Regions from separate parts of the Geodermatophilus sp. URMC 60 genome, predicted to be linked through region 1. Evidence: riboswitches for the same ligand, from Rfam matches in the RefSeq annotation. Region 1 holds a riboswitch; each other region holds the start of a gene.
What was found. Region 1 has a riboswitch for cyclic di-AMP ahead of ACWIX3_RS20350 (transglycosylase family protein). Riboswitches for the same ligand answer to the same signal wherever they lie in the genome.

Region 1 (3,197 bases):
CGCCGAGGCGTGGAGCGAGGTGCGGGTGCACAGGGCCCGCGTGGTGCTCTCCCTCGTCGGCGTCTTCCTCGCCGTCTTCGCCATGACGACGGTGACCGCGCTCGGCCTGCTCGTCGCCCAGGTCCAGCAGGAACAGGGGGAGCGGATGGGCGGTCGCGCCGCGACCATCGGGGTCACCGCGTACGACCCGCAGACCGGGATGCCGCCGGACCCGCAGGAGTGGGACGCCGCCGTGGCCGACCTCACCGAGCGGTACGGGATCACCGCCACGGCCAGGATCGGGTACGAGGAGACCCGCTTCCGGTTGCCCGGCGGTACCCAGGCCGTGCAGACCAAGCGCGTCTCGCCGTCGTACGGGCAGCTGCACCGCATCGAGCCGGTAGAGGGCCGCTGGCTGCGCGAGGGCGACCGCGACAGCCTGGCGCCGGCCGTCGTCGTCAACGAGGCGTTCCTCGGCGCGCTCGGCGTCCCGGACCTCTCCTCCCGCCCGACGGTCGTCATCGGCGGGGAGACCCCCGTGCGTGCGGCGGTGGTCGGCGTCGTCCGCGAGGGGTACGCCGACGAGCTGCTCGCCTACCGGGTGGACCGCTCCGCCGGTCCGTGGGACGCGCCGCGCGAGGCCGACCCGTCGGCGATGGCGTTCGGCCCGTCCACGCTGGAGCTCTGGGTGCCGGCGGAGCAGGCCGACGACGTCATGTCCGTCGTCATGAACGACCTCGGGCTGGCGCTGGGTGGCGTGCAGGTCGACGCCTACCGGCAGGACTCGCAGGGCCTGGAGGAGACGCTCGGCATGCTCCGCCTGGCGATCCGCGGGGCCGGCGTCGTCGTGCTGGTCCTCGGCGGGCTGGGTGTGCTCAACATCGGGCTGGTGACGGTGCGCCAGCGGATCCGGGAGATCGGGGTCCGGCGCAGCTTCGGCGCCACCTCGTCGCGCGTCTTCTCGGCGATCATGCTGGAGAGCGTCTGCGCCACGTTCCTCGCCGGGCTCGCCGCGGTGGCCCTGTCGGTGGTCCTGGTGCGCAACCTGCCGCTGGAGCAGCTGCTCAACAGCGGCGTCCCGCTGGCCGAGATCCCGGCCTTCCCGGTCGCCGCGGCGGTCGAGGGGTTGGTGGCGGCCACCGCGGTCGGCGCGCTGGCCGGGCTGCTGCCCGCGGTCATCGCCGTCCGGGCGAGGGTCATCGACGCCATCCGCTTCTGAGGGCCCGGCGGCCGGGGGAGTCCCCCCGGCCGCCGGTCCGCCTCACGGCAGCTGCAGCACCTGGCCGACCGAGATCTGGTGCGGGGTGCTCAGCTGGTCGTCGTTGGCGGCGTACAGCGCCTGCCAGCCACCCGCGACGCCCTGCTGCGCGGCGATGCGGCCGAGCGTGTCACCGGCCTGCACCGTGTAGGTACCCCCACCGGCGGCGGCCGGCGCGGAGGCCACGGCTGCGACCACCGGGGCCGCGCCGGCCTCGGGGGCCGAGGGGTTCAGCCCCTTGCCGCAGGTCGGCCAGGCCCCCGGGCCCTGCCCGTCGAGCGTGCGCTCGGCGACGGCGATCTGCTGCGCCTTGGTGGCCAGGTCGGCGCGCGGGGCGTACTCGGTGCCGCCGTACGCGGCCCAGGTGCTCTGGCTGAACTGCAGGCCGCCGTAGTAGCCGTTGCCGGTGTTGATGGCCCAGTTGCCGCTGGACTCGCACTGCGCGACGGCGTCCCAGTCGTTCGGGGCGGCCGCCGAGGCGGGTGCGGCGAGGGCGCCGAGGGAGACGGCGGCGGCGCCGCCGAGCACCACGGCGCCGCGGCGCAGGGCGCGTGCGGGCGTGCGGGAAGACGAGGACGAACTCATGGGGGACTCCCGATCCGCCGCCTGCGAGGTGAGCTGTCGGGTTCGGAGCGATCGGTGCCCCGGCCGTGCGCACACGGCTTCACCCCGAGGCGCCCGGCCGGACCGGCCGGGCACCGAGATGGGTCCCCCACCCCCGTCCTGGCTGTGCAGGAGGTACGGCGGCCGACGGACGGGGTTCGGCGGATCGGCTCCGGCACCCGGTCCCGGATGGGGGGTGCCGGGACAAGGTAACGGTCAGGTCACGGCGGTTCACCTCGTGCCGCAGGGGCAACGGGCGTGACGTGGCAGGCCGTCGGGACCGGGACCGGGCAGACCGCCTGGTCACGTCCCCGCGGGCGCGCGGGCACCCGCGGGGACGTGAGCTGCATCCCATTTCGGCCCCGCCGGCCCCTTCCGGAGCTCGGTGAGGGTGCTGGAACGGCCCCCCTGCAGGGTCCCGCCGCGAGCCTGCGAGCCGTGGGGGGCAGGGGGGTCCTTCGTCAGTCCCGGACCAGCAGGGCGACCGGTAGCCGCTCGAGCAGTCCGCCCACCGGCAGGCCCTCGGCGTCGGAGACGAAACGTCCGCCGGTGAGCAGGTCCCGCCAGGGCCCGGTCGGCAGCTGCAGCGCCGTGTCGGTCCAGCCGACGATCGACAGGCCCACGGGCAGCCGGGTCGCCACGGGCACCACACCGCCCCGGTCGAAGGCGACCACGTGGTCGGCGGCGACCCCGCTGGCCGCCACCGGCTCGTACCCGCCGAACCACTCCGGGTGCTCCCGGCGGGCCCGCAGCACGCGGGAGACGACGAGCAGCTTGGCCGCGCCGGTGTCGTCGACCCCGGGCACCTCGCCGGCGTCGAGCCGGGCCAGCAGCCGGCGGCGCTGCTCGTAGTCGACCGGACGGCGGTTGTCCGGGTCCACCAGCGAGAGGTCCCACAGCTCGGTGCCCTGGTAGACGTCCGGGACGCCGGGCATCGTCAGCTGCAGCAGCTTCTGCGCCAGCGAGTTCGACCGGCCGAAGGGCGCGATGCGGGCGACGAACTGCTCGATCCCGGCGGCGGTCCGTTCGTCGTCGTAGGCCGCGTCGACCATCGCGTGGAGCGCCGACTCGAACTCCTCGTCGACGTCGGTCCAGGTCGTCGACGTGCCCGCCTCCCGGGCCGCCTTCTCCGCGTAGCCGTGCGCCCGCTCGCGCGACAGCGGCCACGCGCCCACCAGGTTCTGCCACACCAGGTGCGCCAGCGGGCGGTCGGGCAGCGGGTGCCGGGTCAGCAGGTCGCGGACCAGGTCGGCCCACTCGGCCCCCAGCTCGGCGAGCACGGCCAGCCGGGCGCGGGTGTCCTCGCTGCGCTTGGTGTCGTGGGTCGACAGCGTGGTCATCGACTCCGGCTTGCGCT
Region 2 (3,197 bases), 390 kb from region 1:
ACCGACCGGCCGCACCGGTCCAGGTCTCCTGGAGGTCCAGGCCTCCTGGAGGATGCCCACCAGTCCGTTGCCGTAGGAGGCTCCCCGATGACCGCTGCCCGTCCGGGCGGGACCCCGACCCCCACGCACACCGAGGGCACGCTGGCCTCGGGGCTGTACCGGCAGGCCTGGACCGTCGAGGACCCGGTCGGCGCCGTCGTGCTGGTCCACGGCGCGCACGAGCACGGCGGTCGGTACCGGCACGTCGCCGAGCGGCTGGCCGCCGCGGGCTACGCCACCCACGCCGTCGACCACCCCGGCCACGGCCGGTCCCCGGGCAACCGCGGCAACATCGGCAGCATGGCCGCCGCCGTCGACGGCGTCGCCGAGCTGGTGCGCACCGCCGGCGACCAGCACCCGGGCGCCCCGCTGTTCGTCTACGGGCACAGCCTGGGCGGACTGATCGCGCTGCAGTACCTGACCGGGACGCCGGACCCCCGGATCGCCGGCGCGGTCATCTCGGCGGCGGCGCTCGACACCAGCGCCGCGAACGCCGTCCAGCGGACCGTGGCGCCGCTGCTGTCCCGGTTCCTGCCCGACCTCGGCGTCCTCCGGCTCGACGCCGAGGCGGTCAGCCGGGACCCCGCGGTGGTCCGCGACTACCGGGCCGACCCGCTCAACCACAACGGCAGGATGGTCGCCCGCACCGGCGCCGAGCTCATGGCCGCCGCGTTGACCATGCCGCGGCGGCTGCCCGCGCTCACCGTGCCGCTGCTCGTGCTGCACGGCACCGCCGACCGGCTGGTGCCGCCGGTCGCCAGCGAGGTCGTCCGGGCGCACGCCGGCTCGCCCGACCTCACGGTGCGGACCTACGAGGGGCTGTTCCACGAGCCGCACAACGAGCCGGAGAAGGACGCCGTGCTGGCCGACGTCGTCACCTGGCTCGACGCCCACCGCACGTCGTCCTGACCGCTCGCCGGCCGCCGGAGGGTCCGCGCGGACGGCGCGGACGTGACGACGGCGACACCGGCGCGACACGCCGCGCTGACCTGCGGCGCGCCGTTCCGGCGGCCGTTTGTGACCGGCGTCACGGCGACAGTGCACATGACTCCACGTAGCGTTTTGTGTGCGCTCAGCAAAGGAGAGAGCGCGGCGCCGGTCCGCCAAACCCTGCCCACCGGACGCCAACCCGTTCCCAGGGCAGGGGTGGGGGACCCACGACCACGGCGCGCCACGACTCGAGTCCACGACTCGAGGGGGCCCGTCTCGGGGTGAAGCCGCGGACCGCGGCCGGGCACCGATCGCCCGAACCCGACAGCTGACCTCGCCGGCGGTGATCGGAGATCACCATGGCCAAGCACCGCGCACCCCGCTATGTCCGCACCAAGAAGGTCATCGCCAAGGCGCCCGTCGCCGCCGGCGCCACCGTCGTCGGGTTCGGCGTCCTGAGCGCCCCCTCCCAGGCGCTCGCCGGGACGACGGGCCCGATCCCCGCCCACGCCATCGAGGTCCCTGTCGCGACGGCGGCCGCCGACGCCTCGACGGCCGGCTACACCGTCGTCCGCGGCGACACGATCAGGAAGATCGCCGCCGCCCACGGCCAGACGTGGCGCGACCTCTACCAGCGCAACACCGACGTCATCGGCGCCGACCCGAACCGGATCTTCCCGGGTCAGGTGCTGCACACCGCCGGCTCCGTGCCGGTCGCCGCGGCCCCGGCCGTCGGGTCGGCCGGGAACACTGCGCCCGCCACCCCGGCCGCTCCGCTCGCCGCTGCGGCTCCGGCCGCCGCGCCCGCGGCCGTCGCGCGCATCGCCAACAGCGCCGGTGACGTGGCTCCGCAGGTCCAGGCCGCGGCCAACCGCGTGATCAGCGAGGTGCCCGGCGCCGGCTCGATCACCCTGGGTGGCACCCGGGCCAGCGCCACGGACCCGAACGGCCACCCGTCGGGCCTGGCGCTGGACTACATGGTCATGTCCGACGCCGCCCTCGGCGACGCCATCACCGCCTACCACATCGCCCACTGGGACGAGCTCGGGGTGAAGTACGTCATCTGGCAGCAGCGGATCCTGTCCTCGCCGGACGGCGTGTGGAAGGCCATGGCCGACCGCGGCAGCGCCACGGCGAACCACATGGACCACGTGCACGTGAACTACGTCGGCTGAGTCCCCGGCCCGCACGTCGGCGGCCCCCACCCGTCTTCCGGGTGGGGGCCGCCGGTGCACGGGGGGCCGCGGACGGCGCCGGCTGACGCGCCACGGCCCCGTCCAGGGCACCGCCCCGAGCCTGCGAGGGGTTAGGAGGACGGGGCCTCTCTCAGAGCAGCGCGTCGAGGTCGTCCGGGCCCGGACCGGTGCCACCGGAGTCGCGCAGCGGCGAGGTGTCGGGCAGGTCGTCCTCGGGCGGCTCGGGCGCGACCGGGCCCTCCGCGTACAGGGTGCTCGGGTCCCGCGGGTCCATCTCGCTCATGGGGAGGAGGTGCCCCGCCGGGCCGCGCGGAACCGTGCTCCGGGGGTCGGGCACCACTCGGCGACGAGCAGGTCCGGCACCCAGGGCAGGAAGGGCACGAGCAGGTGCGCGAGCGTGGAGGCCACCTGCCCGGGGACGCCGACCGGCCCCACCTGCGCCGCGACGAGCACGGCCGGCCGGAGCCGCAGGGCGACCGCGGCATGCGTCAGGCGGACGTCCGCACCACCCACCGCCGGTGCGCGGCGACGTGCCGCCGGCGGATGGCTCCCCGGGCCGCGGCGGCTCCCGTCCCGACGGGTCGGGCGGGCGGAGGCGACGGGGCCCGGCGCGGCAGCGGCCAGACGTCCTAGACATCTGTTGCGGAACGGTTCCGTCTCCCGCATGCTGTCCGCGGGCGGGGCCCCGGGACGACCTCGGGCGAGCCCCGCCCGCCAGCTTCGCAGGTCGCCCCGCGCGGGGAACCGGCGCGATCAGGCGGGACGGTCGAGCAGTTCCCGCAGTGTCCGGTCGACGAAGGTGTTGTCGGCGGCGTTCATACCGAGGCCGGCGAAGTGTCCCCAGATCGTGTCGATGACCCGGACCTCCCCCTGCGCGATGAACTGCGAGGCCCACTGCTCGTCCTCGGGCGGGAAGTAGAGGTCGGTCCGGGCGGGCATGGCCACGAGGGGGCAGCGGATGGAGCGCAGGGCGGCCTCGGTGTCCCCGTCGAACCCCGGCGTCCGGCCGACGTCGCCGTGCTCCCAGGTCCA
Region 3 (3,197 bases), 880 kb from region 1:
ATGACCGCGAGGACGACGGCCCAGCGGGCATGGCGGCGAGCGCCGGCGAGCGAGGAGCGGAACGGGGTCGGAGCCCGGTCGTGGGCACGGAGCTGACCCTGGCGGCCGTCGACCTGGGCGCCTCGAGCGGCCGGGTGATGGCCGCGCGGATCGGCCCGGACCGGCTCCACCTCACCGAGGTGCACCGGTTCCCCAACCGGCCGGTGCGGGTCGGCGGCACGCTGCACTGGGACGTCCTGGGCCTGTACGCCGGCGTCCTCGACGGGCTGCGCGCCGCCGGCCGGGAGGCCGGACCGGTCCAGGGGATCGGGATCGACAGCTGGGCGGTCGACGTCGGCCTGCTCGACGCCGACGGCGCGCTGCTGGGCAACCCGGTGCACTACCGGGACTCCCGGCACGCGACCGCGGTGCCGGCGGTCCACGCCGTCGTCCCGCCCGAGGAGCTCTACCGCGTCAGCGGCCTGCAGCACCTGCCGTTCAACACGGTGTTCCAGCTGGTCGCGGCGCGGGGGACGGCGCAGTTCGCCGCGGCCCGGACGGCGCTGCTGGTCCCCGACCTGCTGGCGTACTGGCTCGCCGGAGCGGTCGGGGCCGAGGTCACCAACGCCTCCACCACCGGGCTGCTCGACGCGACCACCCGGGAGTGGTCGTGGGAACTGGCCGACCGGCTCGGGCTCGACCGCGACCTGTTCCCCTCGCTGCGGCAGCCGGGGGAGCGGCTGGGGGAGCTGACCGGCGCCGTCCTGGCCGAGACGGGCCTGGCCGGACCGGTGCCGGTGGTCGCGGTCGGCTCGCACGACACGGCGTCGGCGGTGGTCGGCGTCCCGGCGGCGACCGAGCGGTTCGCCTACGTCTCCTGCGGCACCTGGTCGCTGGTCGGCGTCGAGCTGGAGAAGCCGGTGCTCACCGAGGCCAGCCGGGTCGCCGGGTTCACCAACGAGCTCGGCGTCGACGGCACGGTGCGCTACCTGCGCAACGTCATGGGCCTGTGGCTGCTGCAGGAGTCGCAGCGCACCTGGGCGGCGCACGGGCTGCCGGCCGACCTGCCCGATCTGCTGGCCGCGGCCGCGCAGGTGCCTTCCTTCACCGCGCTCGTCGACCCCGACGACCCGCGCTTCCTGCCGCCCGGCGACATGCCGGCGCGGATCGCCGCGGCCTGCGTCGAGGGCGGGCAGACCCCGCCGCAGAGCCAGGCGGAGACGGTGCGCTGCATCCTCGACAGCCTGGCCCTGGCCTACCGGCGCACGGTGCGGCGGGCGGTGGAGCTCTCCGGCCGGGACGTCGAGGTCGTGCACCTCGTCGGCGGGGGAGCGCGCAACACCCTGCTGTGCCAGCTCACCGCCGACGCCTGCGGGCTGCCGGTCCTGGCCGGCCCGGTCGAGGCCGCCGCCCTGGGCAACGTCCTGGTGCAGGCCCGCGGGCTGGGAGTGCTGTCGGGCGGGTTGCCCGAGCTGCGGGCGCTGCTGCGGAACACCCAGGACGCCCGGCTGTACCTGCCGACGCCCGGCTCGGGCGCCACGTGGGACGTCGCGGAGGAGCGTGTCGGTCCCGGGAGGTGACCCGCCGGGGCGGGAGGCGAGCGGCCGGCGTCCCGGGAGGAGCAGCGGTGGCGCGGCCATCGCCGGTTTCTCCGCGTTCCGTTTGCTGTGACGCACATCACAACCTACGGTCGGGTCGCTCGCATTCGCGGGACGGTCTGGCAGCACGCCGAATCCTGCCGCTGGCCCGACCGACCTCGACACACCCGAGGCAGGAACGGGAGATCGCAGACCTCCGGGCCGCGTCAGCGGCCCTCGGGGTGAAGCCGTGACCGCCACGGCCGGGCAGTCCTCCCGCCCGAACCCGACAGCTCATCCCGCAGGCGCGCCCGGAGGATCTCATGAACGAGCACGTCCTCGGCATGCGCCGGCTCGTCCGACCGGTGCGACCCGTCCGTCTGAGCATCGTGGGGGTCCTGGCGCTCATCGCCCTCGCGATACCGGCTCCGGCGATGGCGGCCCCCGACGCCTCGGCCGGCGCAGCACCTGCAGATCTGTGCGCGACGGTCGCCTCGCGGGCCGGCTTCAGCGGTGACCGGCTCGTCACCGCGATCGCGGTGGGCATGGGGGAGTCGTCCTGTCGTCCGGACGCGCAGAACGCCAACGGCCCGACGAAGGGCTGTCCGAGCGGCTCGGTGGACCGTGGTCTCTGGCAGATCAACAGCTGCTGGCACCCCTCGGTCTCCCGGTCCTGTGCCTACGACGCCCAGTGCAACGCCAACGCCGCCTATCGGATCTCCGCCAAGGGCACCAACTTCAAGCCGTGGGTGGCCTACACCAACGGCTCGTACCGGAACCACCTCGCCGCGGCCCGGGCCGCGGTCGGCCGGCTCAGTTGACCCAGGTCACCGGAGGGGGCACGTCACCGTGCCCCTGATCCGGAACCCGTGGTGGGGGTACGCCGGCCGGATCGGCGTGCTCCCACCACGGCGGACCCATCTGGCCCACCCTGCCGGCGCGGTGGGCCGAGCCCGACTCCCGGAGGGTCTCCCCAGCCCCGGTCGCAGGCCTCTCCCTGCCGGAGTCGGCGCAGGTGCACCGGGACGCGGCCGAGGGCGAGCGGCGGTCGCAGGATGAGCGGGGATCGCGCACCGGCGCGCCCGGACCTGAGACCGGGTCCGCAGCGCCGGATCATGCCCGTCATCGCGGCGTTGCTGCTGGTGGTGCTCGCTCCGCCGGCTCAGGCGGCGTCGGCACCGCAGCAGTGTGCAGCCGGCCACGTCCGGCTCACCTTCGACGACGGGCCCCACGGAACCGCCACACCCGACATCCTGGACACGCTGGCGGACCGGGGAGCGGAGGCGACGTTCTTCGTCACCGGGGAGATGACCGCGGCCCGACCCGACATCGTGCGTCGTGCAAGCACGGAGGGACACCGGATCGGGAACCACTCGTGGAGCCACCCGGAGCTCACCACGCTGGACCGGGCGCAGGTGGCGTCCCAGCTCCGGCGCACCAACGAGGTCATCGAGCAGGCCACGGGTCGGCTCCCCAGCGAGTGGCGCCCGCCGTACGGGGCCACGAACCCCGTCGTGGAGGCAGCGGCCCGGGACGTCGGGCTGGACTCGGTGGTGCTGTGGACCGTAGACCCCCGCGACTGGGCGGATCCACCGGCGACGACGATCCGGGACCGGGTGCTGCAGGGCGTGCGGCCGGGGG
Region 4 (3,197 bases), 1.6 Mb from region 1:
CGGACGTCGACGCGACGAACGCGCGGGTGACCGCCGCGCACCGGGACGCCTCCCGGGAGGAGGTGCTGGCCGCGCTGTGCCGCAACCGGGAGGCCACCGCGCGCTACCTGGCGGAGGAGCCTGCGGAGCTCGACACCGCACCGGCGGTCGCCGTCGTCGGCCGGCTGCCGCTGCTCAGCGTGGTCCTCGGGCAGGCCTACGAGCTGGCGGTGCACGGCCTGGACCTGGTGCCCTGCGGGGCGGCCCCTCCCCCGCCCGCGGTGCTGCAGTCCGGGCTGGCCGCGCTGGCCGACGTGACCGGCGCGCTGGCGGCCCGCGAGGGGGTCAGCGGCGGGGCGACGCTGGCGACGCCGGAGGGCGGCTGGGCCTTCGCCGCCGACGACTCCGGCTGGACGGTGCGCCGGATCCCCGCGGGCGACGTCCGCGGCACCGCGGTGGAGGCGCCGGCGGACCTGCTCCTGGAGGCCGCCTCGGGCCGGGTGAACCCGGTCGCCGCGCTGGCCCGGCGCAGGCTGCGGGTGCACGAGCTGGGCGGCCTGATGGCCCTGGCGCCGATCGTGCAGTCGGCGCCGGGCATCCCCGGCGGCCCCATCCTGGCGCTGGCGGCACAGACCCTCGGCGGCGTGGGCGGGCTGCTGGGCCGGCTGCGCGGACGGCGCTGACGGAGGATGCCCGGGCCCGCACCAGGCCCCGTCCAGAGGCCGGCCGCGAGCTCCTCCGGGAGGAGGACGGGTCCTTCTTCAGCAGGCGCCCAGCGAGATGCCGTGCGCCTTGAGCCACGGCATCGGGTTGACCCGGCTGGCGTAGAGCCCGCCCTGGTGCACCTCGAAGTGCAGGTGCGGCCCGGTGGACTGGCCCTTGTTCCCGACGTCGGCGATGTGGTCCCCGGCCTGCACGACCTGGCCGGCGCCGACGAAGAACTGGTTGACGTGCCCGTAGAGGGTGATCTGCCCGTCGCCGTGCTGCACGTAGACGGCCTGGCCGAAGCCGCTGGCCGGGCCGGCCTGCAGGACGACGCCGTCCTCGGGCACGTAGATCGGGGTGCCGATGGGCGCGGCGATGTCGACGCCTTGGTGCATGGTCCCCCAGCGCGGGCCGTAGCAGGAGGTCAGCCGCCCGGCCGTCGGCATGCCGGAGACGTCGGCCGAGCTGGCCAGCGCCTGGCGGGCGCTCCAGGCGGCGCCGGGGTCCGCGGCACCCTGCGAGGCGAGCAGCCGCTCGCCGGCCAGACGGAGCTCCTCGTCGAGGCGGGCCTTCTCCGCCGCGCGGGCGTCGTAGTCGGCCTGCGCCCGGGCGAGGTGCTCGTTGGCGGCGCGCTCGGCCTCGTCGGCCTTGCGGGCGAGCTCGCCGAGCTGGGCGACGGCGGCCTTGGCGGCGCGGTCGGCCTCCTCGACGCGCGCCTGGACGGTGAGGAACTCCTGCAGCTGGTCGGCGCGGTGGTCGCCGAGCTGCTCCATGGTGGCGGCCTGCTGCAGCAGCTCGGTGGGGCTCTGCGCGTCGAGCAGCAGCTCGAGGTCGCCGTAGCGGTCGTCGGCGCCCATGTAGGCCTCGCGGCCGAGCTCGGCGATGTCCTCCTCGGCCTGGGCGACGTCGGCCTGGGCGGCAGCGAGCTCGGCGGCGGTCCGCTCGGCCTCGGCCTGGCCGTGGGCGAGCTGGGCGCGGGCGACGAGGGCGGTGTCGGCGGCGGCCTCGGCCTCGACGGTCATCCGCTGGAGCTGCTCCTCGGCGGCCCTGACCTGCTCCTCGATGGCGGCGACCTGCTCCTCGAGCGAGGCCTGCCCCGGGGCGGCGGGCGCGGCACCGGCGACGACGGGGGTGCCGGCCAGCAGCCCGGCCACGGCGGCGGCGACGACGACGGCCCGGCGCGGGGAGCGCAAGCGGCTGCGGGGTGAGGTGGCGCAGCGGACCACGGCGTTCAGGCGGTGCAGGGTCGCCAAGGCGACGGTTCTCCCATCCTCGCGACCGCCTACCGAGTTAGCTGACGGGTTCGGGCCGGACGGCGCCCTACCTGCCTGCGCAGCACCTGCGCAGGCAGGACTCACCCCAGGAGTTCGGTGGGTCCCCGGTCCGCCTCGGTCCCGGATCGGGACGCCGGCGGTTCGGCGGGGCCGTGCCGAGGCCCTCGGTTCCCGAGGAGCTGAGCCCGGCAGGGCCGTCGGAGAAGCTACACGGATCCCGGGCTCTGGTCACGATCGAGTAACGGACCGAGGGTGCCGCTCGCCGTGCGGGCACCGTCTTCACTACGCGGCGTCAGCACCCGAGCGCGGAGCAGTGACCGCTGGTGCAGCCGTGACTCGCGAGACGACCAGCAGGAACACCAAGATGCTGCGGATTCCCGGCCGGACGGGCTCTGACACCCCGTGTTCGCTGTGATGCCGCGCACGAATTGATCCGATCGGGGGCCTGTGGACGCCGTCCGAGCGTCGTCCACAGGCCCCGGCGCCGGACGCGGAACCCGTGTAGCGGCACCTGCGGGTGCCGATCGTCAGGGGCCGGGGGCGACGCCCAGGGCGTATCCGACGGGCTCGTGCGAGGCTGGCGGTCCGCCAGGCACGCCCTAGGGTCGTGCCAGGACGCCCGGCGCGGAGCGCGGGGCCGGATGGCGGGAGGACACGGGTGTCGGCCCGGAGGAAGGTCGCCGCTGCCGTCGGGGTCGCCGCGGTGGCCGGCGCGGCGGTGGCGCTGTCGCAGTACGTGCCCCCGAACGAACGCGGCCAGGGCGCCGTGGCCACCGGGGACCTCAGCGGCGCCCTCGTGGGCGCCGGGGCGAGCAGCCAGCAGGCAGCGATGCAGGGCTGGACCGCCGGGTACTCGGCCGTGCAGCCGGGCGTGACCGTGGACTACGACCCCGTCGGCTCCGGCGGCGGCCGCGAGCAGTTCACCGCCGGTGGCATCGACTTCGCCGGTTCCGACGCTCCGCTCGACGAGGAGGAGCTCGTCACTGCACGCGAGCGCTGCGGCGGAGAGGTGTTCGAGCTGCCGAACTACATCTCGCCGATCGCGGTGGTGCACAACGTCCCAGGGGTCGCGGATCTCGCCCTCTCCTCCGCGACGCTGGCCGGGGTCTTCGCCCGGCAGATCACGACCTGGGGCGACCCCGCGATCGCCGCGGACAACCCCGGCGTCGCGCTGCCCGCCCTGCCGATCACCCCGGTCAACCGGTCCGACGAGTCGGGGACGACGGAGAACTTCACCGA

Region 2: another riboswitch for cyclic di-AMP. It lies ahead of ACWIX3_RS18555 (LysM peptidoglycan-binding domain-containing protein); the one in region 1 lies ahead of ACWIX3_RS20350 (transglycosylase family protein).
Region 3: another riboswitch for cyclic di-AMP. It lies ahead of ACWIX3_RS16310 (hypothetical protein); the one in region 1 lies ahead of ACWIX3_RS20350 (transglycosylase family protein).
Region 4: another riboswitch for cyclic di-AMP. It lies ahead of ACWIX3_RS12885 (peptidoglycan DD-metalloendopeptidase family protein); the one in region 1 lies ahead of ACWIX3_RS20350 (transglycosylase family protein).

Annotation. Positions count from the first base shown of each region.
Region 1 is NZ_CP199958.1:4,321,837-4,325,033, reverse strand. Features, by position in the region: gene ACWIX3_RS20355 (ABC transporter permease) at 1-1,198, shown strand, start outside; gene ACWIX3_RS20350 (transglycosylase family protein) at 1,241-1,822, opposite strand; cyclic di-AMP (ydaO/yuaA leader) riboswitch at 1,826-1,993, opposite strand; gene treY (malto-oligosyltrehalose synthase) at 2,302-3,197, opposite strand, start outside.
Region 2 is NZ_CP199958.1:3,930,943-3,934,139, reverse strand. Features, by position in the region: gene ACWIX3_RS18560 (alpha/beta hydrolase) at 88-948, shown strand; cyclic di-AMP (ydaO/yuaA leader) riboswitch at 1,199-1,327, shown strand; gene ACWIX3_RS18555 (LysM peptidoglycan-binding domain-containing protein) at 1,329-2,144, shown strand; gene ACWIX3_RS18550 (hypothetical protein) at 2,296-2,448, opposite strand; gene ACWIX3_RS18545 (hypothetical protein) at 2,445-2,678, opposite strand; gene ACWIX3_RS18540 (alpha/beta fold hydrolase) at 2,919-3,197, opposite strand, start outside.
Region 3 is NZ_CP199958.1:3,437,258-3,440,454, forward strand. Features, by position in the region: gene ACWIX3_RS16300 (bifunctional aldolase/short-chain dehydrogenase) at 1-4, shown strand, start outside; gene ACWIX3_RS16305 (rhamnulokinase) at 81-1,559, shown strand; cyclic di-AMP (ydaO/yuaA leader) riboswitch at 1,696-1,878, shown strand; gene ACWIX3_RS16310 (hypothetical protein) at 1,880-2,377, shown strand; gene ACWIX3_RS16315 (polysaccharide deacetylase family protein) at 2,672-3,197, shown strand, end outside.
Region 4 is NZ_CP199958.1:2,692,592-2,695,788, reverse strand. Features, by position in the region: gene ACWIX3_RS12890 (maleylpyruvate isomerase family mycothiol-dependent enzyme) at 1-662, shown strand, start outside; gene ACWIX3_RS12885 (peptidoglycan DD-metalloendopeptidase family protein) at 741-1,937, opposite strand; cyclic di-AMP (ydaO/yuaA leader) riboswitch at 1,966-2,087, opposite strand; gene pstS (phosphate ABC transporter substrate-binding protein PstS) at 2,617-3,197, shown strand, end outside.